Regions from separate parts of the Bacillus sp. JST-5 genome, predicted to be linked through region 1. Evidence: predicted binding sites of a transcription regulator. Region 1 holds the regulator's gene; each other region holds the start of a gene.
What was found. The regulator Rex, encoded in region 1, represses fermentation and respiration genes when NADH is low (regulators of the CRP and FNR family bind a similar motif). The targets are predictions, from matches to a motif close to TTGTGAAATATTTCACAA.
Positions count from the first base shown of each region.

Region 2: the regulator Rex is predicted to act here: its motif matches at 6,655-6,672, upstream of qoxA (cytochrome aa3 quinol oxidase subunit II).
Region 3: the regulator Rex is predicted to act here: its motif matches at 3,422-3,439, upstream of AC3ASS_RS00500 (cytochrome c oxidase subunit 2A).

Region 1 is NZ_JBYLHW010000041.1:6,943-17,872, reverse strand. It holds gene AC3ASS_RS09395 (ABC-F family ATP-binding cassette domain-containing protein) at 316-2,229, opposite strand; gene AC3ASS_RS09390 (redox-sensing transcriptional repressor Rex) at 2,426-3,091, shown strand; gene AC3ASS_RS09385 (twin-arginine translocase TatA/TatE family subunit) at 3,177-3,347, shown strand; gene tatC (twin-arginine translocase subunit TatC) at 3,367-4,137, shown strand; gene AC3ASS_RS09375 (YdiK family protein) at 4,179-4,376, opposite strand; gene AC3ASS_RS09370 (CPBP family intramembrane glutamic endopeptidase) at 4,376-5,098, opposite strand; gene groES (co-chaperone GroES) at 5,391-5,675, shown strand; gene groL (chaperonin GroEL) at 5,737-7,359, shown strand; gene AC3ASS_RS09355 (YqaE/Pmp3 family membrane protein) at 7,675-7,863, shown strand; gene AC3ASS_RS09350 (hypothetical protein) at 8,042-8,341, opposite strand; gene AC3ASS_RS09345 (methyl-accepting chemotaxis protein) at 8,768-10,495, shown strand; gene AC3ASS_RS09340 (AAA family ATPase) at 10,888-10,930, shown strand, end outside.
Region 2 is NZ_JBYLHW010000003.1:62,735-73,664, reverse strand. It holds gene AC3ASS_RS01655 (SPL family radical SAM protein) at 1-248, shown strand, start outside; gene AC3ASS_RS01650 (glycosyltransferase family 8 protein) at 498-1,307, shown strand; gene AC3ASS_RS01645 (DUF4177 domain-containing protein) at 2,049-2,258, opposite strand; gene AC3ASS_RS01640 (hypothetical protein) at 2,527-2,739, shown strand; gene qoxD (cytochrome aa3 quinol oxidase subunit IV) at 2,805-3,086, opposite strand; gene qoxC (cytochrome aa3 quinol oxidase subunit III) at 3,088-3,684, opposite strand; gene qoxB (cytochrome aa3 quinol oxidase subunit I) at 3,681-5,630, opposite strand; gene qoxA (cytochrome aa3 quinol oxidase subunit II) at 5,685-6,560, opposite strand; gene AC3ASS_RS01615 (antibiotic biosynthesis monooxygenase family protein) at 6,887-7,207, shown strand; gene AC3ASS_RS01610 (aldehyde dehydrogenase) at 7,875-9,245, shown strand; gene AC3ASS_RS01605 (hypothetical protein) at 9,785-10,525, shown strand; gene AC3ASS_RS01600 (Mbeg1-like protein) at 10,538-10,930, shown strand, end outside.
Region 3 is NZ_JBYLHW010000001.1:87,055-97,984, forward strand. It holds gene AC3ASS_RS00485 (DMT family transporter) at 3-908, shown strand; gene AC3ASS_RS00490 (b(o/a)3-type cytochrome-c oxidase subunit 1) at 1,049-2,701, opposite strand; gene AC3ASS_RS00495 (cytochrome c oxidase subunit II) at 2,703-3,179, opposite strand; gene AC3ASS_RS00500 (cytochrome c oxidase subunit 2A) at 3,201-3,347, opposite strand; gene AC3ASS_RS00505 (EAL and HDOD domain-containing protein) at 4,123-5,355, opposite strand; gene AC3ASS_RS00510 (hypothetical protein) at 5,549-5,680, shown strand; gene AC3ASS_RS00515 (xanthine phosphoribosyltransferase) at 5,789-6,358, shown strand; gene AC3ASS_RS00520 (chemotaxis protein CheX) at 6,651-7,100, opposite strand; gene AC3ASS_RS00525 (type III polyketide synthase) at 7,251-8,339, shown strand; gene AC3ASS_RS00530 (isoprenylcysteine carboxyl methyltransferase family protein) at 8,339-8,902, shown strand; gene AC3ASS_RS00535 (dynamin family protein) at 9,091-10,930, shown strand, end outside.

The DNA of each region.
Region 1 (10,930 bases):
AAAAATATCTTGCAACTAGGTTGAATTTATTTGTAAGTTTGTATGTCCATAGCGAATTCATTTATTATTTTTATTAAAATGAAAAGCCAGTGAAGTTTTAAGAAAAATTTCACTGGCTTCTTCAATGCATATAATTGTGGATAACATGTTAATCTTCAAATGATAATAAGATTAAAATCTCCAATATTCACAAGTATTTTGTGAATATTAACAGAAAAATGTGAATAACTCTTTCATTTATTGTGGATATTGTGAATAACCATAAAAAACACAGTAAATCTATTCATTTAATTGTGGATAATTTTGTGCATAACCCTACTCGTGATTTTCAAGTTCCGCCCACTCATCCAATAAAGCATTTAATTGATCTTCTAGCTCTTCATTTTCTTGAGCTAATATAGCTAATTTTTCATGATCCGAAGCATTTTCTGGATTGTACATCCATTCTTCATTTTTTTGAATTTTTTCTTCAATTTCTTCAGTTAGCTTTTGGATTTCTTCAATTCTTCTCTTTCTTTGTCGATCGATTTTCTTAGATTCTTTTTCCCTTTCATAATCTTTTTTTACATTCGTATCTGTATTATTTTTGGATGAAAGTTCATTTAATTCATTTAGTTCGATTTTCTTCTCTACGTAATAATCGTAATCACCTAAAAATTCTTTTACACCATGGTCACTTAATTCAATAACTTTTGATGCAATCCGATTAATAAAATATCGGTCGTGAGAAACGAATAAAATAGTTCCAGGATAATCAATTAATGCATTTTCTAGTACTTCTTTACTTTCAATATCTAAATGATTGGTTGGCTCATCTAAAATGAGAAAATTAGCATTTTTCATCATCAGTTTAGCCAATGACAATCTAGCCCTCTCTCCACCGCTTAAATCAGCAACGGTTTTCAAAACATCATCTCCAGAAAATAAAAAATTCCCTAAAACCGTGCGTATTTCCTTTTCTGTTTTATCAGGATAGTCATCCCATAACTCATTTAAAACAGTTTTATTTGTCGTTAAATTTGCTTGCTCTTGGTCATAGTAACCGATTGTTACATTCGTTCCTAATTGAATATGCCCATCAATGATGTTTAATTTGTTTACAATGGACTTTAAAAGTGTTGATTTTCCAATCCCGTTTGGTCCAACAAGCGCAATACTATCTCCTTTATATATATTGAAGGAAATTCCTCTTGATATTGGGGTTTGTTCATATCCGATGGTTACATCTTGGACATGTAATACTTCATTACCACTTTGTTTATCAATTTGGAAAGAAAACTTAGCTGATTTTTCATTTTCTATAGGTTTTTCGATAAAATTCATTTTTTCAAGCATTTTCCTTCTACTTTGTGCTCTTTTCGTAGTTGAAGCCCGAGCAATATTTCTTTGAATAAAATCTTGTAAGCGTTTAGCTTCATCTTGTTGTTTTTCATAGAGTTTCATTTCTCTTTCAAATTCTTCTGCTTTTTGTACAAGATATTTACTATAATTTCCTACATATTTTTTTATCTTTAATCGAGAAAGCTCATATACTTGATTCACAACTTTATCTAAAAAGTAGCGGTCATGAGATACAACAAGGATAGCTCCATCATAGTTTTGTAAATATTGCTCTAACCACGATAAAGTGTCGATGTCTAAATGATTCGTTGGTTCATCAAGGATTAATAAATCAGGTTTTGAAAGAAGCAATTTTCCAAGCGCTAATCGAGTTTTTTGACCTCCACTTAATCTAGAAATAGGAGTAGAATAGTCATAGCTATGAAAATTTAAACCATGTAAAACGGAACGTATATCAGCTTCGTACTGATAACCACCTAGATTTTTAAACTCATTTTGTAATCGATCATATTCATGAAGAATGCGATTATACTTTTCTTCATTTAATAGCAGATTGGGGTCTGACATCTCTTTTTCAAGTTCTCGAATTTTTTTTTCTTTTTGTTGAAGATGTTCGAAAATGGTCATCATTTCGTCCCAAATAGATTTAGATGAGTCTAATCCTGTATGTTGTTCTAAATAGCCAATAGTTACTTCTTTTGGTTTTATAATTTCCCCTTTATCGTAGGATAAATGACCTGCAATAATTTTTAATAGAGTAGATTTTCCTGCCCCATTTCTCCCGACTAGCGCAATTCTATCGTTTTTTTGAATTTCGAATTTGATATTGGATAAAATTAATTCAGCACCAAAATATTTCGATAGTTGATTAATTTGCAATAAAATCATTGAATAACACCTCTACTTACATTAAAACTAGTTTAACCTATCGGAGATAAGTAGAGCAATAAAACACACTTTGAAAAATAAAATCAAAGAAAGACAATTAAAAAAAAATCGTGTATCATGGGAATATATTAAAAAGACAAATTTTCTAATATAAGGAAGTTACAATTGTTTGATTTACAGATTTGGAGGAGTAAGCATGACCGAAGAGCAAATCAAAATCCCTCAAGCTACAGCGAAGAGATTGCCTCTATATTATCGATTTATACAAAATTTACATGCTTCTGGTAAACAAAGGGTTTCATCGGCCGAGTTAAGTGAAGCAGTAAAAGTTGACTCAGCAACGATACGAAGAGATTTCTCTTATTTCGGAGCGCTAGGGAAGAAAGGATACGGGTATAATGTTAATTATTTGCTATCCTTTTTTAGAAAAACATTAGATCAAGACGAATTAACGAAAGTTGCATTAATTGGTGTCGGAAACTTAGGAACGGCATTTTTACATTATAATTTTATGAAAAACAATAATACAAAAATTGTGTATGGATTTGACATTGATAAGGATAAAATAGGGAAAGAAGTTGGAAATGTACCTATTTTATCGATGGATGAACTAGAAAAAAAATTAATGGAAGAAAATATAACAGTAGCGATTTTGACAGTTCCTGCAGCTACAGCCCAACCGATTACCGACCGTCTAGTTCGAGCTAATGTAAAAGGCATTCTTAATTTCACTCCAGCAAGATTAAATGTTCCTGATCATATTCGCGTCCATCACATTGACTTAGCTGTTGAACTACAATCATTAGTATATTTTTTGAAAAATTATCCAAATGGAGAGGGCAAAGAAGAAGCAGAGGACTGACAAAAAACGTTCAAATATTACAAAGGAATCGTTCTTTGCACTTTCAATAATTTACGTTAATATAAACTAGAGGAGGTGACGAGGCATGAATATGGGAATTGGAAGCCTCATACTTATTGTTATTGTTGCACTATTAATTTTTGGACCAAAGAAATTACCTGAACTAGGTAGAGCAGCAGGAGCAACATTAAAAGAGTTTAAAAATGCTACAAAAGGTTTAGCAGATGATGATGAGAGTAAAGAAAAACGAGACTAATAGTTAGGATGAATCATATATGAATCAAAAAGATATGACAGTGTATGAACATATCGCTGAGCTTCGAAAACGGCTTATTTATGTAGTCGTTTTTTTCTTCATTGCTGTCATTGGCGGTTTTTTCATGGCAGAGCCAATAATCGTTTATTTACAGCACACCGACGAAGCAAAAGAACTGACCATGAATGCATTTCGAATTACCGATCCAATAAAAATTTATATGCAAATGGCATTTGTTATCTCATTTGTATTAACGACACCCGTTTTGTTCTACCATTTATGGGCTTTTATTTCTCCGGGACTTTATCATAAGGAAAGAAAGGTTACTTTAAGCTATATTCCGATTTCACTATTACTTTTTATTGCAGGGATAAGTTTTTCCTATTTTATTCTTTTTCCTTTCGTCATCGATTTTATGACCCGAATTGCCGACAAATTGAACATTAATCAAGTAATTGGCATAAATGAGTACTTTCAATTTTTATTCCAAATTACAGTTCCTTTTGGCATCTTATTTCAACTTCCAGTTGTCATCATGTTTTTAACTAGATTAGGTATATTAACACCTATGTTTTTGTCGAAAATAAGAAAATACGCGTACTTTGTATTATTAGTAATCGCTGCGTTTATTACACCACCGGATTTAATTAGTCATTTAATGGTGACGATTCCTTTATTCATTTTATATGAAATCAGTATTTGGATTTCAAAAATCGCTTATAAAAAAGCACAATTAGCAGAAGAATTGATGGAATCTGAAGAAGAGTCCAATTTATATGAGAACAAGTAAAAATGCTCCCCCCATATGCATTATGGTGTAGGAGCATTTCTTTATTTTTCCGATTTATTTTTCATCTGATAATACCAAAATAGTATTCGAAACCCTGTTCCAAAATCAAGAGTAGCTAATAGAACAAGTAAATAGCTAAAGAACCCCCAGCCGTTTTCGCCAACATGCTGAATGGCAAAAAAGGTGAAGATAATTCCTAAAAAAATATAAATAAATCCAGTAAAAAGAGGGGATCTCATTAATAAAAAACCTCCAATAATTTTTGTATAGAGACATTAAATGACATTTGATTGATATCATTTTGATACATAAATTGAATAATCACAACAATTGTATTCATCATTGTATGGGCAATGATTGGTACCATGATATGATTAGTACGTACATATAAGTATGAAAAAACCAGTCCCATTAATGTGTAAAGAATAATATGTTCAAAATCAAAATGGGCTAATGAAAAAATAATGGAACTAATAAGGGCTGCAATGAAAAAATTATATTTTTGATATAGAATACCAAAGATTATTTTTCTAAATACGATTTCTTCGAGAATAGGTCCAATAATGGAACTAACAATAACTAGTAATGGTACATATTTAATGATTAATAATATTTCTTTCGTATTTTCAGAACCAGGATCTATTCCTAAGTATGACTCAATTTGTATACCTATCATTTGGGCAACAAAGGCTAATAAAACTCCCCCTAATCCCCATGTAAGTATTTCATTTCCTTTTATTTTTACATTTCTCATATTAAATTCATTTTTTAATAAAATTAAAATCCAGATAAGAGCTACAGAAAAGATAAAAATATTCCAGTAGCCAATAGCTAATATAGGAATTTCTTCCTTATTACCGATAATAAATCTAATCACAATCTCTGTAAGGGGGATTCCTATAAAAGAAGAAAGCTGCATCGCAACATATATTAAAATTATCGATCTATAATAATTAACCAATAGAATTCACCTTTAAATTTAATAATTTAAGAATATATATACATTCTACTAATAAAATCATATTTGTTTCAAATATTCCTTATTCAAAAAGAAAGTATTTGAGAAATTCTGCTTTGCAAGAATAGTTTATTACTTGTAAACATATACTCTTAAGGTGTGATAAATGGCAAAATTTTTATTGTTGACACTTGCAAAAAAGGGAAGAATTATTTATTATATTAATTGGTGTTAGCACTCGATTTACATGAGTGCTAATAAGTGCGATAAATTAAAATTGAGGAGGTTGTTTCACTTGTTAAAACCACTAGGTGATCGCGTAGTTATTGAGCTTGTTGAAACAGAAGAAAAAACTGCAAGTGGTATCGTGTTACCAGATACTGCAAAAGAAAAACCTCAAGAAGGTAAAGTTGTTGCTGTAGGAACTGGACGCGTTCTAGATAGCGGTGAGCGTGTGGCTTTAGAAGTTTCTGTAGGCGATCGCATTATCTTCTCAAAATATGCTGGCACAGAAGTTAAATACGAAGGAAAAGAATATTTAATTCTTCGTGAAAGTGATATCTTGGCGATTGTAGGTTAATAGTCAATAACATACAGAACGGAAAAATACTTAACGAAAACAATTTAAGGAGGTCACAAGGATGGCAAAAGAAATTAAATTCAGCGAAGAAGCACGTCGCGCGATGCTACGTGGTGTTGATAAACTAGCTGATGCAGTAAAAGTTACACTTGGACCAAAAGGTAGAAACGTAGTTCTTGAGAAAAAATTTGGCTCACCATTAATCACTAACGATGGTGTTACTATTGCAAAAGAAATTGAACTAGAAGATCCATTTGAAAATATGGGTGCTAAACTAGTTTCAGAAGTTGCAAGTAAAACAAACGATGTTGCTGGGGACGGTACAACAACTGCAACTGTTCTTGCTCAAGCAATGATTCGTGAAGGTTTGAAAAACGTTACTGCTGGAGCAAACCCAGTTGGAATTCGTAAAGGTATTGAGAAAGCAGTAGCTGTAGCTGTTGAAGAATTAAAAGCAATCTCTAAACCTATTGAAGGAAAAGCTTCTATTGCTCAAGTTGCAGCCATTTCTGCTGCTGATGAAGAAGTAGGTCAACTTATCGCAGAAGCTATGGAGCGCGTAGGTAACGACGGAGTTATCACAATCGAAGAATCTAAAGGATTCACAACTGAATTAGACGTTGTAGAAGGTATGCAATTCGACCGTGGATATGCTTCTCCATACATGGTTACTAACTCTGACAAAATGGAAGCTGTACTTGAAAATCCATACATTTTAATTACAGATAAAAAGATTTCTAACATTCAAGAAATCTTACCGGTATTAGAACAAGTAGTTCAACAAGGTAAACCATTATTATTAATTGCTGAAGATGTTGAAGGTGAAGCTTTAGCTACTTTAGTATTAAACAAACTTCGCGGTACATTCAATGCTGTAGCAGTTAAAGCTCCTGGATTCGGTGATCGCCGTAAAGCAATGTTAGAAGATATCGCTGTATTAACTGGCGGTACTGTAATTACAGAAGATTTAGGTTTAGACTTAAAATCTGCTAACATTACACAATTAGGACGTGCTGCTAAAGTTGTTGTAACAAAAGAAAATACAACAATTGTTGAAGGTGCAGGAGAAACTGAAAGTATTGCAGCTCGTGTTAACCAAATTAAAGCTCAATTAGAAGAAACAACTTCTGAATTCGATAAAGAAAAACTTCAAGAGCGTCTTGCTAAATTAGCTGGTGGAGTAGCTGTTATCAAAGTTGGTGCTGCTACTGAAACTGAATTAAAAGAGCGTAAACTTCGTATCGAAGACGCTTTAAACTCTACTCGTGCTGCTGTTGAGGAAGGAATTGTTTCCGGCGGTGGTACAGCATTAATGAATGTTTACAACAAAGTAGCTGCTATTAAAGCAGAAGGCGACGTACAAACAGGTGTAAACATCGTTCTTCGTGCATTAGAAGAACCAGTACGTCAAATCGCTCACAATGCTGGTTTAGAAGGATCTGTTATCGTTGAGCGCTTGAAAAAAGAAGAAGTTGGTACTGGATTCAATGCTGCTACTAACGAATGGGTAAACATGATTGAAGCTGGTATCGTTGACCCTACAAAAGTTACTCGTTCCGCTCTTCAAAATGCAGCATCTGTTGCCGCTATGTTCTTAACAACTGAGGCAGTAGTTGCTGACATTCCAGAAGAAAACAAAGGCGGCGCAATGCCAGACATGGGCGGAATGGGCGGAATGATGTAATAAACATCATAAAAAGCCTATAAGCAAGAAAGGAGTCTGCAAATCGCAGCCTCCTTTTTTTTATCATCACATTTTGCTATTCATGTTAAGCATATCATGAAAGATTTATGTAGATTAACCTTTCCTTCTCATATTGTCGTTCTTTGTATTTATATAGGTTTAGTTGGAATTCTCCCCAAAGAATATTTGTGACTTCTTATAAATTTAATATCTCTACTATTGTTTCCCACTTGGAAAAATTTTACCCACATATAAAAAATTCATGAATAAAGAATAGGATTAGTACGGTTAATTAATATGTATGGAGGTATTTTGATGAGACTCTTAGCAATTATCTGTCCCCCAATGGCTGTATTATTGTCTGGCAAACCAGTGCAAGCATTATTCAATTGTATATTAACTATTTTCTTATGGATTCCTGGTGTTATTCATGCTTGGGGAGTTGTATCCGACTATAAAGCAGACAAACGAATAAAGAAATTGATAAAATCTGCAAAAAAATGAGTTTCTTTTTTTAAAATCCTAATAAAAATGGACCATTGTTCTGAAATAAAGATACTTTTAAATTTATCCTTATTCAGTTGCACGTAGTAAAGACAGATTTAATAATGATGCACCCTTTTTTAATTAATTATTACTTATATCAAGTTTATAAGCTATGTATAACTAAGTTTTTTTTGTGTTATTCTACGGAATCTTTTTTTATTTCGGCTATTTTGTCTATCGCGTTATTTAAATCGATTTGAACAGATGTAACAATTTCTAAAATCTTATTGTGTATTGCATATTTTTTTAAGTCAGTAAAAATAACTGGTTTTTCATATTTTAGTATTGTACCTAATTCTACATAAGGGATATATTTAATATTCTGCAATGGTAATTGTCTAAAGAAATAGTAAAATTCTTTTGTATATTTAATACTATCGGGGAATTCATTCAACATTTTTTCAAATTTGTTAATGGAGTCTTTAAGTTTAGACAAAAAACTGTTCACCCCTTATTCCAATTTAACCGGGTAAATAGTATCAAAAAATAGATTAGAATATAAGGTGTTTTAAGTAAAATAATTCTTAAATCCTATAATATTGATAAATATTGGGAATTTAAAACAACGATTGACATGGATAAAAGAAGAGTACAAATGGTCGAAGTTCTTTCAAGATTTGTTTCGGGATGGAGAAAAGATTAATTGAAAAATTCAAAAAAAATTACAAAATTTATTTTCCAATTATTATAAATGTAATAATAAATGACGATATATAAATTGAAGGTATGGATTTTTTTCAAAAGATCTTCATAACAATTGAACTTGAAAAGTTTAAGTGTGAAAAGAACAATGTATAGTATCTTGGTTCTTTTTGAATAAAAATACTATTATATTCATTTTATTAAAAAGAGTGGGGGACATATGGGATTTTTATTTAGAAATAAGGAATTAGTAAAACAAACGGGTAATGATATAAATACATTAAACGAACGTGTTCTTGAAAAACTTGCCCTTTTACAAATTAATCAAGAAACCTTACAGTACATCCAGGAAGTAAAACCATTATTATTACCATATAGTAAAGAATTAGCGAAAAAATTTTACGATAGAATTACCTCAATTGAACACCTCTCAAACATCATTAATAAATATTCTTCAGTTGAAAGACTAAAAGTTACATTAGTAAAGTATATAGAACAGTTTCTTCAAGGAATCATTGATGATGAATATATAAATACACGAAAAAAAATCGGTGAAGTACATAGTCGAATAAATTTAACGGTTGATTATTTCATATCTGCACATCAAATACTGCTACAAGAAATGATTACTATTTTAAAAGAAAATAATCGATTTAAGAAAGAAAAAATGCTAAATGCAATTTCAGCTATCCAGAAAGTTGGCGTATTTGATCAACAATTAATCGCTGATGTATATATGGAAGTAACATTTAAAAATTTTTTATTTGAAATTTCAAATTTACTTAATCAAACAACGGAAATTAATACAACGAGGCAGTTAATAACAGCCATGGATTATCAAATGAAGGAAACGTATAGTGTTACAGCTGCAACAGAAGAAATGTCATCTTCTTTGCAAGAAGTTGCTGCATATACTGGTAAAGTTGCAGATGGGACAAATGATGCCTTTAAATCTGTATCGGAAAGCAAAAATATCATCGATAAAACGCTTCAACTCATCGAAGAAGTTGGCGCATTATATAAAGAAGTTATTAAAAAAATTAACAAATTAAGTGAAGAAGTAACAAAAACTGAAAATGTTATACACGTGATTGAAGATATAGCCAATCAAACAAATTTATTAGCGTTAAATGCTAGTATTGAAGCAGCAAGAGCTGGAGAACAAGGAAAGGGATTTGCTGTTGTTGCTGATGAAGTAAGGAATTTATCCAATCATACAAAGGAGCATATTGAGCAAATATCAAATAATATTAAGACTCTTCAAGAAATCTCTATTGAAGTTGAAAAGGATATTAATCAAACAGGAGAATTAATTGATGAAAGTGTCAAGGTTGCATCTGTAAGTGAACTAGAGATTAATCAAATTGTAAAATCAATGGAAGAAATTAATCAAGCAATTTCCCAAATTGCAGCCATGGTTGAAGAACAGACATCGACGGTAGGAGATATATCTGAGAGAAATTCTTCTATATTCAATATTGGCAAAGACTCACAAAACCTAGCCAAACAAACCGCTGAGATTGTTTATTTATTAAGTAAGAAAATTGGAGATTATCGTGATTCGTTTTTAAATATTAACATCAAATTTCAACCGATTGACATATTAAAAGTGGCAAAGACAGATCACTTACTATGGAAGTGGAAGATTTATAATATGATATTAGGTTTTGAAAATATTGATATAAATAGCGTGACATCTTTTGAAAATTGTAAATTTGGGAAATGGTACTATGGCGATGTAGATTCAAAACTAAAGAATAATCCAATTTTTAAAGAAATTGAGGAACCACATAAAGCGGTCCATTTCTATGCAAAACAGGCAGTAGAGTTGTATTTGGATGGGGATATCTTAGGGGCTCAAAAATCATTAAAAAATCTTGAAAAAGAATCGAATACTGTTGTTAATTTACTAGGGCAATTAGAAGTTATTTTGGAGAAAAATGACTGATTGGAAATTATTGAAAATGAACTCCCTATCTAAGAGAATTTTGATTATATGTAAATCAATAATGAAAGGTGAAAAGAGGAAGCAGTAAAAAACTACTGTTTCCTCTTTTTGTTATCTTGGTTCTATAAATAAAAGATGTTTTAATATTCTAGGGTTTTGGTAGATTATTTAATAGACTTTACATTGAAATTGCTTTTTTGTTATGGTCCATTGATTGTAATTTTGTCTAAATGAAATGTTTTTCTTGAGAAGTGTTTATTTTACTAAAAATACTGACTATTATTTCAATACAAAAAATTGTAAAATTAATTTATAGGATTTTTGGTTCGATATTATATCAATAATTACGGGATGATTCTTATATTTGGAAGTGTATTTACAGGAGGGATTTAATGATTACTGAAACATTGCACCCAAAACTAGCGAAAGTACTAG
Region 2 (10,930 bases), on a different contig from region 1:
CTCCTGAGTTTCCTCAATTATTACAAGATATTGCAAACCATATTTGGATCGATACATTAAATATAGGCGACGGTAGCATGGGCAAACGCTCAGCTAGACTTGGAATGCCTCAAATCTTTCGTCAATTCGGTTTCGAAGATTGGTATGATAATGATTTACATTGGAAGGTTAAAAAATATTTTTTGAAGTTTTTACCTGAAGAAGTGGTACGTGTTTCAAAAGATGAAGTCTATTTAGAGAAAATGTAGATTAGAAATTTAGCTGGAGAATATTTTGTTCTTCGGCTTTTTTAAGTTGGGAAATTTTTATTGAAAAATTATTCATACATTGAACAGTCATGACGTATGCATAAAACAAGCCTATGAAAAAGGGAAAAGGATGATACATATCGAAAAGGATATAAAAAATAGAATGAAAAAACGAAAAGGACATTGTTTTTAATACTTCAAAATTGTTAGAAAGGAGATCAATGAGTGATTTGAAAGGATGATTTAAAAATGAACATACTTGTCACGATTAATTCGAACTACATGTTACCTCTAAAAGTCATGCTTAAGTCACTATTCTATAACAATCCCTGCCAAACGTTCTCCATTTATGTCATGCATTCAAGTTTAAAGGAAGAAGAAATAAAAGAGTTAAAAAGATTCGTAGAAAATCATAATGGCCAACTAATAAATATTCAAATTGAAGATTCTTATTTTCAAGACGCCCCTGTGTTAATGCATTATACAAAAGAAATGTACTATCGACTTCTAGGGTTTAAGTTCCTGCCACAAGATTTAGATAGAATTTTATATTTAGACCCTGATATTTTAGTATTAAATTCGATTGATGACCTATATCATATGGATTTAGAAGATTACTTATATGCCGCTGCCTACCATGATAAAATATCGGTGAAAGAAATTAATCGAATTCGACTCATTCCGTATAGTATAGATGCTTACTATAATTCAGGCGTACTTCTGATGAATCTTTCATTGCAGAGAGAACTGATTCAAGAAGAAAAAATTTATGAATTTGTGGAAAAAAATAAAAAGAAACTCATTATGCCTGATCAAGATATTTTGAATGCCCTTTATTCGAAAAAAATAAAGAGTTTAGATGAAACGATTTATAATTATGATGCAAGATTTTTCAGCCTATATAAATTAAGATCTAAAGGCAAATGTGATATGAATTATGTTATTCATCACACCGTCTTTCTACATTTTTGTGGAAAAAAGAAACCGTGGAACAAAACGTATAGCGGGAGATTCCATGCCTTGTATAAACATTATGAAAAAATGGCTTTAGCTGTATAGGTTCCGTAAATATAAGTTTAGGTTGAATAAATTCCAGTTTGCTACAGTTACCCATAACGACTGTGGCTTTTTTTTTTATGCTCTGATAATTTTTCTTGTTGATCATCAATAAAAATGGCTCTAATGTTGGAGCTTAAGGAAAAATGATTTGTTAATATGAATTTGCAAGTCGACAAAAATTTGCAACTAGTTTGATTTTATTTGCAAGTCGATGGTTCAAGGGGAAATTAGTTTAACAAGTAATCGAAAAATCTTGCAACTTGGACTGGTTTATTTGCAAGTTAAACATTTGAGGTCTATTTTTTCTCATAAAGGAAGGATTGGTAGATACCAATCCTGACCGAATGGATGAATATTTGCAACTATGATGAACGAATTTGTAAGTTTGTGAATCGTATTTGTAACTTTTTTATAATTATTTGCAACTCGAAGAAATGAAACTTGCAACTATGCGAAAAATATTTGTAACTATGAAAAAATTATTTGTAACTCACGGATATTTTCTTGTAAGTTAACAAAAAATCCATCAACTCGAATTGATTAATTTGCAACTTAATTGTTTGATAGTGATTTTCCCTATAAAAGGAAGGGGTTTCCACTGCCAAACTGAAAGAACATTTGCAAACTTGACCACGTTTAATTTTCAATAAAAATATTTGTAACCTCAATATTAGAAGAAGATATATTTATAGGTGATACTATCAACCAAGCACAATGTTCTTCAAACTTATTAACCTATGGTTACTGTTCAAGGTTCTGTTGTATTGGTCGTTCAAAGATTAGTTCAAAATAAGAACCCATCGCAACTCCTGATGTTGCAAAGTCAGGGGAGAATATTTGTACAAACCGCCACCCTTGTTCTGCGTGACTTTTAATAACTTCTCGGTAATCTTCTTTAGGCTTTCCAGAAATTTTTTTAAACTCGATTTTCACAAACTTGTATTCAAACATTTTATCATCCTCCTTTTGTATATCTAGCTATTTGTACGTATTCAATAGAAATAGGTTTCGAAAAAACTGTTTATCGTAAACGATTCAATTTGTCTATCATTTCTATACAGATGATGTGGATATACTAAAATCGAGAACGAAACTAGTAAACTATCAAGATGTTTCGTAGCAATTAAAACGGTATATCCATTGTTTTAACATTAAGTTAGAAAAATATTTGACGAAATTGTGAACGAAAGGAATAATATAAATAATAAGGGGGATGAGGATGATGGCAACTAAAGATCGAATGATTAATACGATTAGGTTTTTTGGACTTTCCATTTTGACTATTGGAATACTCTTATTTTTGATCGGATTTTTCCAAACAGGATCGAATATTTTGACACCTATTGGAATTGGTACCATTGTAAGTGGTGTTTTCATCTTTATAATGGGAATTTTTTTAGTGATGACGGAAGAAATAATTGAAAAAAATTAAGCTAATTGGGAATAAAAAATGCGAATGGCCACGAAAGAGGACCATTCGCTTATTATTTATAGAAACTACATGTCCCATAACATCGTTAACAGTGTACCAAAGATCGAAACGAGGGCAATAATAAACCCGTAAAAAATATTTGTATAAATTGGACCTTTATCTTTGGATTCACCTGCATGCATAAATATCACTAATTGTAAACCTGCTTGAACAAAAGCGGTTATTAATAAAATGGTCATTCCTGCTGTAAATGAAAGGTTCAAAAAATAAACCAATAGTGCGACAGCTGTTAAAACGAGAGAGAAAACAAATCCCATTACTTGTTTTAAAGGAAATAATTGTTTCATCTTACATCATTCCTTTCAAATAGACGAAGCTGAAGATAAAAATCCATACGACGTCTAAAAAGTGCCAGTACAATGAGAAAATAAAAGATTTGTTTGCGGTTTGTTCATTAATCCCTCGTTTTTTTACTTGCAACATAATCATGATTCCCCAAAACAGTCCTAGGGTTACGTGAGCTCCGTGAGTCCCTAATAGAGTGAATAGAATAGCTGTAAATGCGCTCACTTGAATACCAGCGCCGATATGAACGTAATGAACGAACTCATAAACTTCTACTCCAATAAACACCAAACCTAGTATTAATGTCACCGCAAAGAATGACAACATCGCTTTTTTATGTCTAAGGCGCATAGCATGAATCGCTAGACCAATAGTAAAACTACTTGTTAATAACAATAAAGTTTCCACAATTACCGGTGCAATTTGAAAAATTTCTGCACTAGACGGGCCATTCCCGATTCGGTTTTCCAATGTAAAATAGGAAGCAAATAACGTTCCAAACAACATGATTTCGGCTCCGAGAAAGATCCAAAATCCTAATATATTTAAAGAGTTTTGCTTTGTACTATATTCAAGAGGTTGCGTGGAAGAATGGTTCATGACTTAGCACCTCCTAATTTCTCTTCAGTTTTTTTAATATCACGGATGGAAATATGGTATCCATGATCTTGTTCAAATGAACGATGAATCATACAAGCAAAAATTCCAAGTGCACTAATAATCGCTAACGCCCATAAGCTAAAGACCATCGCAAATCCGAATACAAAAAAGATCGAGCTCATAATAAACGGGACGCCGCTACTATTTGGCATATGAATCTCTTTATAATCATCTTTAAACAATGAAATTCCTTTTTTCTTCGCTTCCCAAAACGCATCTCTAGTTTCTACGCTCGGAGTTATCGCAAAATTATAATCTGGCACAGGACTATGAGTTGCCCATTCTAGTGTACGAGCATTCCAAGGATCTGAAGAAATGTTTCTTGGTGAATAACGGAAACTATAATAAATGTTATAAACTAGTAAAACAAAGCCGAATGCTAGAATAATAGCACCGATAAAGGAAATCATATTCCAAGTTCCAAATCCACTTGCTTCGGAATATGTGTACATTCGACGTGCTTGCCCATCTAATCCAGAGAAGAACATTGGCATAAACGCGACTAACGTTCCAATGGCAAGTGTCCAAGCAGCCCATTTTCCAATTCGCTCATTTAACATAAAACCAAACATTTTTGGCCACCAGTATGTTAATCCAGCTAACATTGCAAATACTACACCCGGGATAATAACCATATGGAAGTGAGCGACTAAAAACATTGTATTATGGTATTGATAATCAGCAGCTGACATTCCAAGCATGACACCAGTTACTCCACCAATCGTAAACAGTGGGATAAAGAGCAGTGAATATAGCATTGGAACGGTGATTTCAATTTTCCCTTTCCATAATGTTAATAGCCAGTTAAATATTTTAATTCCTGTTGGTACTGCAATCGCCATCGTTGTAATGGAAAAAATGCTATTCGTTAAAGCTCCTTGACCCATCGTAAAGAAATGATGGACCCAAACAAGGAATGATAAAAGAGAAATAATCACCATGGAGGCAACCATAGATGTATATCCGTATAAATTTTTACGTGCAAATGTAGGAATTACCTCACTATATACCCCAAAGGCAGGAAGAATTAATATATACACTTCAGGATGTCCCCAAATCCAAAAGAGGTTTGCCCATAACATATCCATTCCGCCGTTTGTGGTTGCAAAAAAGTGTGTACCAAACAGACGGTCCATTGTCCCCATCGCTAAAGCAACCGTTAAAACAGGGAAAGCAAAAACGATAATAACGTTTGTAATGAGGGCTGCCCATGTAAACATCGGCATTTTCATTAATGTCATACCTGGGGCTCTCATTTTTAAAATCGTCACGATAAAGTTAATACCAGTCATTAATGTACCGATCCCGGCAATTTGAATCGCGATCATATAATAGTTCGTTCCAACCGATGGGCTAAACTCATTTCCAGCTAATGGGAAGTAAGATGTCCAACCGGCATCTGGTGATCCTCCAATGACGAAGGAAATATTGAAAAGCATAGCCCCCATGAAAAATAACCAAAAGCTTAAAGCGTTTAATCTTGGAAACGCAACATCTCTTGCTCCAATTTGTAGAGGAACGACAAAGTTCATTAACGCCATAATAAAAGGCATTGCCATGAAGATAATCATAATCACTCCATGTGTCGTAAACACTTCATTGTAATGCTGAGCATCTAGCAAAGTATTTTCAGGAATGGCAAGTTGTGAACGCATCATAATCGCGTCAACACCGCCTCTAAAAAGCATCAGCAAGGCGGATATTAAATACATAATACCGATCCGTTTATGGTCGACGGTTGTTAACCATTCACGCCATAGGTATCCCCATTTTTTGAAATATGTTAACCCCGCAACAATGCCGATGACGGTTAATCCAATAGCAACCATCGAAGCATATATAGCTGGACTCGGATGAGGGATGGCAAATCTTTCAAAAAACTCCATGTGGAATTACTCCTTTCTTTAAGAGATTTCTAATGTGATAGTAAACAAAACGTTTTAATGGTTATGATCGGAATTTTCATTTTTAATTGAAGCATGATTATGACCTGAGTGTTCACCTTCTGGAGGGGGTGAAAAATGTAAATGTGTTCCGGTAAAGGTCATTTGTCCTAAATGTCCAGGTTTTAATAGCTCATGAAAAGTTTCTTTTGTTAAAGGTTTTGCTGTATCTTTTACTTCTTTGACCCATTCATCAAATTTATCCGGAGACATTGCTTTCACATGGAATGTATTTTCTGCAAAACCTTTTCCATTAAAGTTTGCGTTTCTACCCATAAATTCTCCTGAAGTATCTGCAGCCAAATGTAAAGTTGTAATCATATCTGACATCGCATATTTTTGACCGCCGAGTTGAGGAATCCAAAAACTTGTAATCGGACCATGAGAATATAGTCGGAATTCGATTTTTCGATCTGTCGGAATATATAAATAGTTCACGGTTTCAATATTTTCTTCTGGATAACTAAAATGCCATTTCCAATTGGAAGATGATGCATAGATTACTAACGGCTCTTGATTTTCATAACCCTTTGGTGGAGATTCGACAATGTAATTGCTTTTCACGGATACAAATGATAAATAAGCAACAATTAATACAGGAATCCCTACAATCACAAGTTCTACAAACTTATTTCCTTCTATATGAGGAGGCTCATAATCAGGGTTTAGTTTAGAAGATCTATATTTAATCAGCACATATGCTAACAAACTAAAAACAACAATCACGATCAATAACATAATCGCGATGGATAATTTTATATCGCCAGCTAGTCTTTCTGCTTGAGGTCCTTTAGGATCTAATACCAATAAAGGTTCACAACCAGTTAGCACGACAGCAACAAGAAAAAAGACGCCAAGAAATGCTTTTTTCATGGTAACATCGGAACTCCTTTCTACAAGATTCAAAAACTATGGAATAGTCTATTCTTTGATTATTGTATTTCCCTATTAAAGGGAATACAAATTTTTGTGCATCATTTCACAAAATGTTCACGAGAAAAATGTGATTTTTATCACACAATGTTCACAAAGTGAAAAATTTCACCTAATCATTGGTACTGTAGGGAAGATATAGTATAGAAATAATTGGTAATGTTAGATGTATGAGGGAAAGGGGAAAATAAAAAATATGTTGCAAATGATAATCATTTTCATTTAAAATGAAACTAATTACATATAAAGAATGGAGATGTTCGTGCATGTTTGTTCAATTAAGAAAAACAGTCGTTAAAGAAGGATATGCTGATCAAGTAGTCAACCGTTTTAGTAAAGAAGGAATCATTGAAAAGCAGGACGGATTTATTGATTTAACTGTAATGGTAAAAAAAGTTAGACGTGGGGATGAAGAAGTGGTAGTAATGGTTCGCTGGGAATCAGAAGAACATTGGAAAGCTTGGGAGAAAAGCCCTGAACACATTGCTGGTCATAAAGCGAGATTAGGTCAACCAAAACCTGACTATATCATCAGTACGGAAGGTGGACTTTACGAAATTAAAGCAACTAAAAAAGCAGTAAAATAGGTGTTTACATAATTCGAAATAGTTACAAATAAGGAAGAAGGAGAAATTGAAGAGCTCAATTTCTCCTTTCAATTTATTCATGAAATTTTCATATTTTAAATGGAAAAATGATTTGCCATTCGTAAAATATGATTTTGCACGCTGACAACAATCTTGCAACTAGACTAATTTATTTGCAAGTTGAACGTTTAAGAGTGAATTTGTGAAACGAGTGTTCGGAAAATCTTGCAACTCGTATTGATTTATTTGCAACTCGAATGTTCAAGGGAGTCTTTTTCAGTAAAGGAAGGATTGGTATATGCCAATCCTTACCGATTGAATGTATATTTGCAACTCTGGTGAACAAATTTGTAAGTTTTTGCAGCGTATTTGTAACTTTAGAAAATTAATTGCAACTAGAAACCATCGTATTTGCAAGTGAAAGAAGAAAATTTGTAACTATCGAAGTATTATTTGTAACTTTAGAATTTGAACTTGCAAGTCAATAAAAAACTTGCAACTGAAAAGACTTTAATTGCAAGTAAGAAATTTCACTTAAATTTATTTTTTATATAAAAAGCTAGTGAAATGTTAATAGAATAATTTCACAAAATAATTAGAAATTTGTTCAATTCTCAATTCCAAGGTAGTATAGGAATAAAAGTAATAATAATGAGGTGTAATTTCCATGGGTATTTATAATGACCTAGTTGAAAAACAACGATCATTTTTTCAATCAGGGAAAACAAAAGATGTTCAATTTCGAATCGATTCTTTGGAAAAATTGCATTCTCTAATTGCTGAAAATGAACAATTAATTATGGATGCATTAAAAGAAGATTTAAATAAAAGTGAATTTGACTCATACATAACAGAAATCGGAATTGTGTTAGAAGAAATCCGCTTTATGTTAAAAAACATACGTAAATGGTCCAAACCAAAACGTGTGAAGTCTTCCTTAGCATTATTTGGTTCAAAAAGTTATATTTACCCGGAACCATATGGGGTAGCATTAATTATTTCTCCTTGGAATTACCCGTTTCAACTTTCTATTGCCCCAATGATTGGAGCAATTGCTGCTGGAAACTGTGTAATTTTAAAGCCATCAGAATTTACACCAAAGACATCTGAACTACTTGCAAAACTTATTAACGAAAACTTTCCAGAAGAATATTTGCAAGTCGTTGAAGGTGATATAGAAACAAGTACAGAGCTATTAAAAGAAAAAACGGATTATATTTTCTTTACGGGTAGTGTTTCAGTTGGGAAAAAAATTATGGAAGCAGCCTCTAAACATTTAATTCCTGTTACTTTGGAATTGGGAGGAAAAAGTCCTTGCATTGTTCATAAAGATGCGAATATAAAACTAGCCGCGAAAAGGGTGGCGTGGGGAAAATTTTTAAATGCAGGACAGACGTGTGTTGCTCCTGACTATGTTTATGTACATCATAGTGTGAAAGAATCATTTTTGAACCATTTAAAAGAAGCCATTATTGAACTATATTCCGATAATATTTTTGAATCTGGTACCTTCACTAAAATTGTAACCGATCGACATTTTCAGCGTCTTATCGGATTTTTAGATGAAGGTAAAATTGAAATTGGTGGTCACTATGATGTCAAACATCGATGGATAGAACCGACGGTTGTAACAGATGTTGGATGGGACGATAAAGTAATGCAAGAGGAAATTTTCGGTCCAATTTTACCTATATTAACATATGAAAATTTATTTGAAGCATTGGAGAAAATCAATGGTCGTCCAAAACCATTGGCACTTTATATTTTTTCGGAAAGTAAACAAATTCAAGAACATATATTAAATGAGGTTTCTTTTGGTGGTGGTTGTGTCAATGACACCATTCTACATTTAAGTTCGCCATATTTACCATTTGGTGGAGTGGGAGAAAGTGGCATTGGTGCTTATCATGGGAAAAATAGTTTTGATACGTTTAGTCATGAAAAAAGTGTTTTGAAACAGACAACGAAGTTTGATATTCCATATAGGTATGGGAAAACGGAAAATGCGTTAAAAATGATTAGGAAATTAATGCATTAACAAGATTTACCGTATAAGAACTAGAAAAATGTAGAAGTTAGGTACTCGTGATTTTGTATCATGAGTATCTTTATTTTTATTAATGTCGACGATTTCCGCGGGTTACACCCCGATCTTCATCGTCGTTCGTCCCTTACTCCTGCGGGTTCTCAAAGCTTATCCTAATAAAGTCACGCCTTTACATCTCACTTTTTATTATGTTAAACAACAGTGATGTACAGCAATTCCTGTATGATATTATCTAATGCTGCAATAGGGATATAGTAGAAATGTCATACCGGCTTATTTCCTATTTAAATTATTTTATGACAATGTTAAAGTTTTGAATTGGGTATTACTTTTCTGAAAATTCAAAACGAAAGAAATTTACGTCTATAAAACTATAAGATTGGATATAGTGAAAGTGAGTGGTTTTCTATTCATCTAGGCTAAAACACAAATTTTTGGAAATACATAGCTAGAGAATCAGGCAAACATACAATATCATATATTGTTACTATGAGTTCAGTTTGGTATTGGAAGAGGGAGGACGTGTATTGGTGAATAAAATCATCATGATTGGCTTTCTCATCATTGGAGGGGTATTTATCATGGCTTTTGTTTCAAAGGATCATAATGTAAGTGAGGCGCAACAGAACATGATTGAAGAAAACGTGAAACAATTCTTTCAAGCTTTTCATTTAGATGCTGAAAAAGTAGCCATTGAAAAAATAGGAGACCCTGTAACATTACCGAGCGGTGAGAAGCAATTTTTTGTTTATGTAAAGTATGTTGGAAATCCGAACTTTAATATCGCTTTAGATGTAGATGCTGAAACAAATAATATTAAAACAAAAAAGGAAGAATTGGTTGCTGAAATTTTTAATGTGCTTTACTTGGAAGAAAGATATGAAGACTTTAAACCAGCCATCGATTTTTTATCTTCGCTCAATGTAAAAGATTTAATTAGGGAAAGTGAATCTAAAATTAAATTTTTCTATACCAGTCTAGGAATCAACAAAGAATTGAATCGAAAGATCGTTCAAGCATTTGAAGAATGTGACTTTCGATTGGCGGAATTTAAAGAATATATAAGAAAAAATATGGATTCGTTTAAGAAGTTAAATAGTCTGATTGATATAAGAGGAGAGTTAAAAGGACTAACTTTCGAAGAGGTTAATAAGATCAGGACACATCTAAGCAATATTTTACCAAAGGGAGAATATAATGTAAGTATAGGAATATCTAATTGGGAAACAGGTGCACACGACGGATTGTTTGAAACGATTAAAATCGAGTGAGGTGTGTCTACCATGACTAGAAATTTTACTCCCGCCGAACACCAATTAATCGCAATGGAAATTGTATACGAAGCTGAAAACTATGTTAGAAGTTTTCCAGAAATCAAAAGTGAACAGGATGTCATTCAATTAACGGATTTAATGATTCGTGAATACAGGACGAAACTAGAGAATGAAAATATACGGTTCGTTTATGGAATTAGTCAATATTCAAAAGAAAAAGTTAAAATTTATAACGATCGGCATGGATACTACTCTTATGTAGAGAGTGGCTTCCATGCAAATGCCATTTCCAAAGGCGATCCAAGTGAAAAAGGAGCGGAAATCGTTGTCACTTTTTCTGGAACGGACTTTACTGAGTTTACAGACGTAACCCAAACGTTTTCACCACAATCGGCGAGAACG
Region 3 (10,930 bases), on a different contig from region 1:
GAATGAATAAATGGATAGCGTATGGAAGTATTGTTTTAGGTGCAACGTTTTGGGGATTAATTGCTTTTTTTGTAAAAGGATTAACAAAATACGGATTTAACTCTATGGAAATTACCGCTATTCGGGCATTAAGTGCACTTATCTTTTTAATCATTTTAGTCTTGGTCAAATATAGAAATGAAGTGAATGTTCAAGTAAAACACTTACCATTATTTATTGGTACAGGAATTTTTAGTATCACGTTTTTTAATTGGTGTTATTTTACAGCCATTGAAGAAATGTCTATCTCTATTGCAGTTATTTTACTATATACAGCGCCAATGTTTGTAGCAGTTTTATCTTATTTTTTCCTTCACGAATCTATGAATCGGAAAAAAATATTAGCGATCATTGGTACAATAATTGGATGTGCTTTTGTGTCAGGAATTACAGATATTTCGAATAGTCAAATAACGATATTTGGTTTGATTGTTGGCTTAGGTTCAGGATTAGGGTATGCGCTATATACCATATTTAGCAAAATTGCATTAAAACATTATTCTCCGTTTTCGATCACTTTGTATACGTTTATCATGGCATCAGCATTTCTAATTCCTTTTACACAACTATGGGAAAAAATTGATTCTTTTTTTCATACAGAAGTTTTCCTTTATTCATTAGGACTAGGATTATTTCCAACTGTTGGGGCATACATGTTATATACTACGGGGCTTAAATATGTGGAGGGGAGTACCGCCTCCATGTTGGCGACTGTTGAACCTATAGCAGCATTTTTATTAGGGGTATTTGTTTATAGTGAAGTTTTATCCTCTTTTCAAATCATCGGAGCATTGCTCATTATAATTTCAGTATTATTTGTCAATTACGAACGAAAGATGGATAAAAAAAATGATATAAGTTTATCATGAAAGATTATGGTAGAAAGATAGTTTAACCATTTGATATAAAAATATTGAGATAATATATGCTGATAATTAGATGGGTTCAAACAAGAAACATTAAAGGCACTCATTATATTTATTATGAGTGCCTTTATATTTTGTATAAATTACCAGAATTTAAATCCTTTTGATCCAGGAGGAGCATTTTCAATTAAATCCATGATAGGAATTGTATATGCAAATAATATTAAAACAAATGTAATACCAAGCCAAAGTTTCCAATTTTCGAAAATAAGTGGTGGTTTATCTGCGCTATCAGCAACTTCTCCAACAGGAAACTCTTGTTGACCTTTTGGAGCAAAGAATGCTAGGTTGATAAAGATAATGATGAATAAGATAATTCCTAAGAAAAGAATTGAGCCCCCAACAGCTTGAGCAATTTGATATGGTATCCAATCTAATGCTTGTTGAGCATCACCATAAGTAGAAAATGCTGAACGTCTAGGTGCACCTGTTAAACCTTGTAGATGCATGGATCCTGACATAAATAACATACCAACTGCCCAAACAATTCCTTGAATAATCCCTAATTTATTCATTGCAGGCGTTAATACACGTCCTGTTAAGTGAGGGATTAGCCAATATGAAATTCCGAAGAAAGTTAAAACGACAGCAGTTGCGACTGTTAAATGGAAATGTCCTGTAACCCAAATGGTATTATGAACAAGTTGGTTTAATTGGTGAGAAGCATTTACAATACCGCCTGCTCCTCCTGGAATGAAAGCTAGCATACCAATAAAAGGTACAACAAATCTAGCATCTTTCCATGGTAAAACTTTTATCCAGCCAAATAAACCTTTTGCTCCTTTGGAACGTCCATATGATTCGAACGTAGCAAATAAGGAGAACGCAGTCATTAATGATGGTATGACTACTAAAAATGTAAGTACTACTTGTATAAACTTCCATGCTGGATCAATACCAGGTTCCACTAGTTGGTGGTGGAATCCGACAGGGATAGAGAAAAGAAGGAACAGAATAAATGATAGTCTTGCAAGAGAATCTGAGAAAATTTTTCCACCAATAATTTTAGGAATAATAGCGTACCAGCACATATAAGCAGGTAGTAACCAGAAATAAACGAGTGGATGACCAAAATACCAGAATAATGTACGGCTTAAAGCAACGTTCACTGTATCAACTAAACCTAAAGACCATGGTAGTAATTGGAATAAAACAGTTGCTGCAACACCTAGTGTAGCTATGACCCATAAGGCGATATTGATGATTACCATAAATGTTAATAATGGTCCAGGTTTTTTTGGATTTAGTTTACGCCAACGGACATAGGCATGAACCATTGCTGCTCCACTAATCCAACTACCTACAACAACTAGCGTTAATCCAATATAATAAATGGCATGAGCTTGGAGAGGTGCATAGAAAGTATATAAGACTGTAGCTTCATTTAATAAAATCATAACAGCTGCCATTGCTGTACCGATTGTCATTGTCCAAAATCCAATCCAACCGGTTCTTCTTGCACCATTTGTGAGTGCTCCAGATGTTTTACTTATAACAGCAAATTGAAAACCCATGATAAAGAACGTTGTCAAAACAAGTCCAAGTAAAACTCCATGTACGGTTAGAATTTGATAATATCCGATCCCTGCAGGAAGCTCAAAACGTCCTGAACGTACTAATGTTTGAAGTAAACCTGCTAAACCACCTAAGGCAAGTGCTGTAAAAGCGACAAAAATATATGCCATTGCTAATTTTGCATCTTTACGGTTGACTTTTTCATTTACCATTAATTCCATATCACTCTACCACCTTAATTTTTGACACCATGAAGTGATGGCCTGTTCCACAATATTCATTACATACAATTAAAAACTCTCCAACTTTATCAAAAGTTGTTACATATTCACTTACATAACCAGGTTCTAGCATCATGTTAATGTTTGTACCAGCAACACCAAATCCGTGTATAACATCTTTTGTTGTAGCAATAACTTTCACTTTTGCTCCAACGGGGATTTCCACTTCTAATGGGTTGTAAGAAAATGCTTGAGCCACATAAACTAACTCATAATCCCAATCTTTTCCTTCCACTTTATTTAGTCCAGGTTTGTCGAAAGGAGCTGTTTCATCTACCTTTTCTGGATCAATGGTTGTTAAACAGCTAGGTGGTTGATTCCCTAAATAAAAGGCACTTACACCTACGATTGATAAGAAAAATAGTAATGAACTAATTCCAAAAATTAACCAAATTTTTTCAAATTTATGCATATGCATTTTGTTTCCCCCCTTTGCTTTTTAGAACCTTGAATTAAATAAAAAGTAAACGCTTAACCAAGTAATAAGAATGAATCCGCCTAAAATGAAAACTGACGTTAATGTTCCTTTTAAGGATGAATGATCTTCTTTCTGAATGTTACGTTTTTTTTCAGGTAAAGAGCTCATTTTTCACACTCTCCTTCCGCCAAATTGATCATTACCTTGTATAGTTTAATAATATGAACACTCACCCCCACATTCTGTGACAAAAATCACATTTCACAACCCTAAATGTGAAAGATTAGTGAATAATACGAAAAGCGAAGGCACATTATAGAACGCCGTATGAACGGGAGGGCTCTCGCACTGAGATAAAGGAAACACGGCGAGGGACGAGCGGTTGTTGACTTATCGTAGGGGAGAGAGGTCATCGTTCACTAGGCGTTCGTGCCGGAGCTGGACATAGAAAAGTGAAGGCGAGCGATAAGTGGCGAATGAACGGGAGACGCTCCTGGACTGAGATAAAGGAAACACGGCGAGGGACGAGCGGTTGTTGACTTATCGTAGGGGAAGGAGAGGATCGTTCACAAGCCACTGCGAGCCGAGCTAGACAATACGAAAAGCGAAGGCACATTATAGAACGCCGTATGAACGGGAGGGGCTCTCGCACTGAGATAAAGGAAACACGGCGAGGGACGAGCTGATGTTGACTTATCGTAGGGGAGAGAGGTCATCGTTCACTAGGCGTTCGTGCCGGAGCTGGACATAGAAAAGCGAAGGCACATTATAGAACGCCGTATGAACGGGGAGACGCTCCTGGACTGAGATAAAGGAAACACGGCGAGGGACGAGCGGTTGTTGACTTATCGTAGGGGAAGGAGAGGATCGTTCACAAGCCACTGTTAACTAAAGCCATTTTATTATCAGAAGGCAGTAAAAAAAGATCTCCATTTGAGATCTTTTAAGAAACGGTTTGAAAATATTGGTTGGTCCATTGAATTGCATCTACATAAATAGAAGATAATTCTTCCTCCCATTTATATGGGTTTTCTAAATCGCAAGAAATCTTATCCCAGTCTGCTCTTTCCATATGTTTAATTATATTTAACGGAATAGAATACTCATTCTTTCCATTTAATAGTGCATCCTTGATGTCTTCTTCTAAAGGTAATTCTTTTAAAATGTCATCCATTTTTCTATGTAAAAGTGTATCAATCAAAGAAAATAAACCAGTAATAAAATAACTAGATTTATTTTGTTCATTACCAAACTTAGATGCATATAATTCACAAAATTTAGCTCGAATTAATGACATTTGCATTAAATCCTGATGAATGTGACTTTGATGTTTTAAATCACGAATGGTTAATACAAAAATCCACTTTTCCATTTCATTAAAACCAAGCAACATGATGGCCTGTTGAATAGATTTTATTTTATGACTGGTCCCATATAGGGGAGAATTAACCATTTTCAATAATTTATAAGATAGAGATACATCTGTTTCAATAATTTTAGCAATCTTTGAAACATTTGGATTCGGATTTTTTAATTCAGACAAAATTAAATGGCACGATTGGAAATTTTCTGGAATATCGTAAGATGACAAGATCTTTGGTTTACTAAAATAATATCCTTGAAAGTAATGAAATCCTTCATTAAAAGCTATTTTATATTCATCCAATGTTTCAATTTTTTCTGCCAAAATTTTTATATCCCACTGCTTGCATTCGCGAATAATTTTATTTCTTATTTCTTCTGTGGTGGATTGAAAATCAACTTTAACAATATCTATATAGGGGAAAAAACGTGATGTAATGAATGGTTGATTGTATATAACGTCATCTAAAACAATAGTGTATCCCTTTCTTTTTAATTCTTTAATGATTTCAATCACATCATCTGTTGGTTCTACATTTTCTAGTATTTCAATCACGATTTGATCGCTTGGAAAGTAAGAAGCGATTCCAAGTTTTAAAAGATTTTCTGTAAAATTTATAAAACATTTTCGATTATCAAATGCATCACATGGTCCTATATTAAAAAAAGTATTAATAATCACATCAGCTGTGGCTTGGTCACCATTTGTATGATCGTACTCATTGAAAAGCGAATCTTTCCGATATAATAGTTCATATGCAATAATTTTTTGTTCTCTATCCAAAATTGGTTGTCTAGCTACAAATACTTTCATATTTCCCCCAAAATACGTGTTCTTTCCTCAAATTTTACTATATTTTTCAATATATTTACAGAAAATTTTATTTTGTAAATATTTGTTGAAATTTAGTCCAAATGACTGATGGTGAGATGAAGCTATTTCATTATAATGAAGGAATAGAAGTATCAATTTTAAAATGGAAAATTATGAATACAAGGGGGATCATATGAGTCATTGGTTAACGCCAGAAGAGATGGCAAAAAAAAGAGAGATGCGAAAAAAATTCATGTATTTGTCTATCCCGCTCATTGGAGCATTAATCGGGGCTGTACTAACATTTGCCATCAATTCTTTATAAATACTTTAGGTCGTTAAATCTAATGAACAATCGGGAAAAAAATGCTATGATTGTCTTATCTTAAAGGAATGTGGACAATGATAGCATTTTTTTGAAAGAGGGATTACATTGAAACTATTAAAAGACCGCATCATTAAGGATGGAATTGTATTAAATGATTCAGTATTAAAAGTAGATCGGTTTTTAAATCATCAAATAGATCCTCAATTAATGATGGAAATTGGAAGAGAATTTGCATATCGATTTTCTTCAAAGCCTATTACAAAGATATTAACGATTGAATCTTCTGGTATTGCTCCCGCATTAATGACTGGATGGGCATTAAATGTTCCTGTTGTTTTTGCTAGGAAAAGAAAGTCTTTAACTATGAACAATGTTTATCAATCAACAGTATTTTCATATACAAAACAAGAAACGAATACTTTAATTGTTTCAAAATCTTTGATGAATAAGAATGAACATTGGTTACTTATTGATGATTTTCTAGCAAACGGTCAAGCTGCACAAGCATTAATTGATATCGTGCAACAATCAGGAGGATTCATAGAAGGAATAGGGATTGTTATTGAAAAGACATTTCAACCTGGAGGCAAACAGTTAAGAGAAAAAGGAATTCATGTTGAGTCGCTAGCTATGATAAAGTCTTTAGAAAATGGAAGAATCATATTTGATGAATAAAAATTGTAACACACCTAATCATTTTTCATATATTAAAAGAAGAGTTGTATTTGTTCCGCTTTTTCAAAGAATTCGATGGAAAATGAATTAGGTGAGTGATTTATATGAAGTATTATTGTGATCATTGTTGTACTATTCACCAACAAAAAGGTGAGTGTATACGTTGCGGAAATGTACATTTAATCCCTATCATTATTGATGTACAACATCAAAAAAGTAAAGAAAAATGAGAAAAGGCTGTAAAAAAATCATTAACAGCCTTTTAATTATTCCACAAAAGATTAGTGGTTTATTATTTTGATAACATAAATATAAGTTGCAGTTCACCAAAATTTTGACATTGAATTGGAATGCAAAACGCTCGATGGAATCCGTATATCTTTGTTTCTCCAACAAAAATCGTTGGAGGTGTTATATCGATCGTTAAATCCTTTGATAGTAGAGTAGCCAAATTTCCGCTAATCATATTTCCTATTTCTCCTGCAAATGACTCCAATATATCTCCTTCAAGTGGAAACCCATACATTTTCTCTCCAATTTGTTGAAAAATCGATGAGTTCCCTTCGATTAAAAGTCTCCCAGATATTTCTCCCGTTAAACCAATTAAAACACCAATCGAATGTTGAAAATAAGGTTGTGTTATTGGCTCTAGTTTCATTATTTGTAATGGAAAAGGAAGTACTTTTTGTACCGAAAGTATGGAACTGTTCAGTAAACGTGTAATTTTTTCATTGATATTCATTGTCGTCCTCCGCGACGTATTTATTTTCAGAATATATTGACATAATACAACAATATCATGCACTTTTCGATATTAATTTAGATAAATTTCGAATAATTCATTTAGACGTGGAAATATTATGTAATAATTATGAAAGAAAGGGGGATTCCATTGCCACAAATCGTATCTGTTTCTTGTATAACCCCCCCGAATAAAGTTTTTCAAAAACAGGTGAAACCTTTTGTTAAACATTTATTTCAGCATTCCTTTAAGGATATTGAGCGTTTATTAAAAATTTTTCAGTCTGGACAAATTGAATCACGTTATTTTGTGAAAGAATTAAACTGGTATGAGAATGATCATTCTTTTCGAGAAAAGAATCATGAGTTTATTGAGTGGGCAACTAAATTAAGTGTGGAAGCAATAATAAAATGCTTAAGTAATAAAGAATTTTTAATATCGACAGTAAAGTATGATGAAATTGATGCTATATTTTTTATTAGTACAACAGGTTTATCCACACCAAGTATCGATGCTCGAATTATGAATGAATTACCTTTTTCTCCACATACAAAAAGAATACCAATATGGGGATTAGGGTGTGCAGGTGGGGTAAGTGGTTTAGCAAGAGCATTTGATTATTGCCTTGCTTATCCAAAAGCAAAAGTTATCGTCTTAACAGTTGAATTATGTAGTTTAACGTTTCAAAAAAATGATCAATCGAAAAGTAATTTAATTGGGGCATCTTTATTTGCCGACGGTGCCGCATGCACATTAATATGTGGGGATCAAGCGCTCGTACCTAAAAGAAAAGATATAAATTATCCTACTATCGTAGATTCATTTTCAACATTATTGCCTCATTCTCTTGATGTCATGGGGTGGGAGGTAAAAGAAGAAGGATTATTTGTTATTTTTTCTAAAGACATTCCTTCTCTTGTAAAAAGACATTTTAAAGACCAAGTTGTTAAGTTTTTAAAAAAACATCATCTCTCTATCGACCAAGTGGACTGTTGGATTGCTCATCCAGGCGGAAAAAAAGTATTAGATGCCTTTGTTGAGGCGTTGGAGATTGAGGAACAAGCCATTCAACCATCAAGGGAAATATTAAAAAACTATGGGAATATGTCTTCAGCCACTGTTATTTACGTATTACAAAATTTTATGAGAACAAAAAGAGAGCAAGGTACGATTGGATTAGCTTGTGCACTAGGTCCGGGATTTTCATCCGAACTTTTACTCGTTAGGTGGGATCCATAATGTACTTTTTTTACACCATGTACATATGGTTAATGATGCAACGAATAGGAGAGTTATTGTTTGCAAAGAGAAATGAAAAACTTCTTTTACAAAAGGGAGCTTTTGAAATAGGTGGAGATCATTATAAATGGATTGTTGGATTACATGTCATGTTTTTCCTTTCACTATTAACAGAAGTTGTTATCTCTTCTTATTCACTATCTAATTTTTGGCCATTATGGTTTAGTATATTTCTTCTTTTACAAATTGGAAGAATATGGACTATATACTCATTGGGAATCCACTGGAATACAAAAGTTATTATTCTTCCTAATGAGAAACCTATTAAAAAAGGGCCATACCGCTATATGAAACATCCCAATTATTTAATCGTTGCCTTGGAATTAATCGTCATTCCATGCCTATTTGAAGCGTATGCTACCATGATTGTTTTTTCACTCATGAATATGATTCTTATGATGATTAGAATTCCACTTGAAGAACAAGGTTTAAACCGATGGATGGAATATGGACAGCATTTTTCTACTCAAATGAGATTTTTCCCAAAATGGAATAGAAAATAAAATAGAATTAATTACAGAGGGAATTCCCTCTTTTTTTATTGTATAGGAACATATACAATTACATTGGACCAAATCTAGCAGCGACTAAGCGTTCACATTCTTTTAGTTCTTGATGAAAATTCAATAAAGATAGGAAAAAATAGAGAAATCGTTTACAATAAAACTAAAAAAAACGTAAGGGGATAGAAATGGTTCAGCACGTATTAACAAAAGACTATGCAAAGCAAGCAATATATTTATATAAAAAATTTCAACATGAAGGTGATTCCATACGTTGCGAGAAAATAAAACAACTCGCAAATAAATTCAATAACGAAGAGAAAGTGATTGCTTTTTGCGGTCACTTTTCAGCCGGAAAATCAAGTATGATCAATAAAATAGTTGGAGAAGATGTTCTTCCATCAAGTCCAATTCCAACAAGTGCAAACTTAGTAAAAGTTTTTAAAGGAAAAGAATCATACGCCAAAGTGAATTTCCACGATGGTAAGGCATTAAAATATTTGGCTCCATATAACATTCATGAAATTAAAAATTACAGTAAAGATGGAGAAAAAATTCATTCATTGGAAATTTCAAGTTCTAATTCTACTCTTCCAAAACAAACAGTTGTCATGGATACTCCAGGAATTGACTCGACCGATGAAGCTCATAAATTGGCAACAGAGTCAGCTCTTTACTTAGCCGATCTTGTTGTGTATGTGATGGACTACAATCATGTTCAATCTGAACAAAATTTTTTATTTACAAAAGAAATGGTTGATCAAAAAAAGCGTCTTATATTAGTAATCAATCAAATAGATAAACATAACGAAAAAGAATTATCTTTTAACCAATTTAAACAATCAGTCATTGATTCATTTGCTTCTTGGGGAGTTAGACCTGACCGTATTTTTTATACAAGCTTAAAAAAGGATGATCATCCGCAAAATGAATATGATAATTTTGTAAAATATTTAGAAGAAAGAATGGCTAAGTTAAATGTAGAGACATCTTTTGAATCTTCCTTACAAATGCTTATCGAAGAACATATTCAATGGAAGTATGAACAGTGGGAAGAAAAGAAATCACTTCTTGAAAATCGTATAATGGAAAATGGTGTTGATGACATAGATTCCTATATTCATGAAAGAGAGCAGTATCAGAGGAAACAAAAAGAGTTAGAACAGTATTTTAATGAAGAATTACAAGCAATTTTAAAAAATGCCTACTTAATGCCATTTCAAACGAGAGAATTAGCTAGGTTGTTTTTAGAGTCCACTCAACCAAATTTTAAAGTAGGGATGTTTTTTGCGAAAAAGAAAACCGAAGAAGTGAAACGGGAAAGGTTTTCTAATTTATTAAACGATTTAAAGGAAAAATTAGACTCACAAATCCATTGGCACATAAAAGAATTACTTTTAACTATTTATAGAAGCTTGCAACTTCAACATCCAATTACGAAAGAGATTGAATATTTTACAATTGAATTGAATGAAAAAGACCTTCTTTCATTAGTAAAAAAAGGTGCACAAGTAAACGGAGATTATGTATTAAACTATACGAATGATTTAGCTGATGTTATTAAGAAATTGGCTAGAAATAAAGCTAATGATTTATTCCAAAGGATGATGAATGAATTTCTTCATCTTTCGAATGAAAAATTCGAAAAAATAGATCAACAATATTTTCTAGCAAATGAACTCAAAGAGGAAATGAAACTTTTACTATCTGAAAAAGAAAACATTCAAACCTATAAAGAAGAGATTCTTCTTTCGTTAAATCTAGGGAAAATTAATATTCAAGATGAGGAGATTCATCGTTTATTCAAAGAATGGAAACAACAAAAAGATATAACAATCATTGAAAGTTCTTTTTCATCAATAGATTTTGACAAACCAAAAGTCGAGCAGACTGAACAATATGAAAATATTGAATTACAAAATGAAAAAGTTTATGACATTGATGAAGAACAAGTAATCTCTACATTAAAAGAAGCAGTTAAACATTTAAGTACAATACCTACATTTAAGCAAATCGTTCAACAACTGA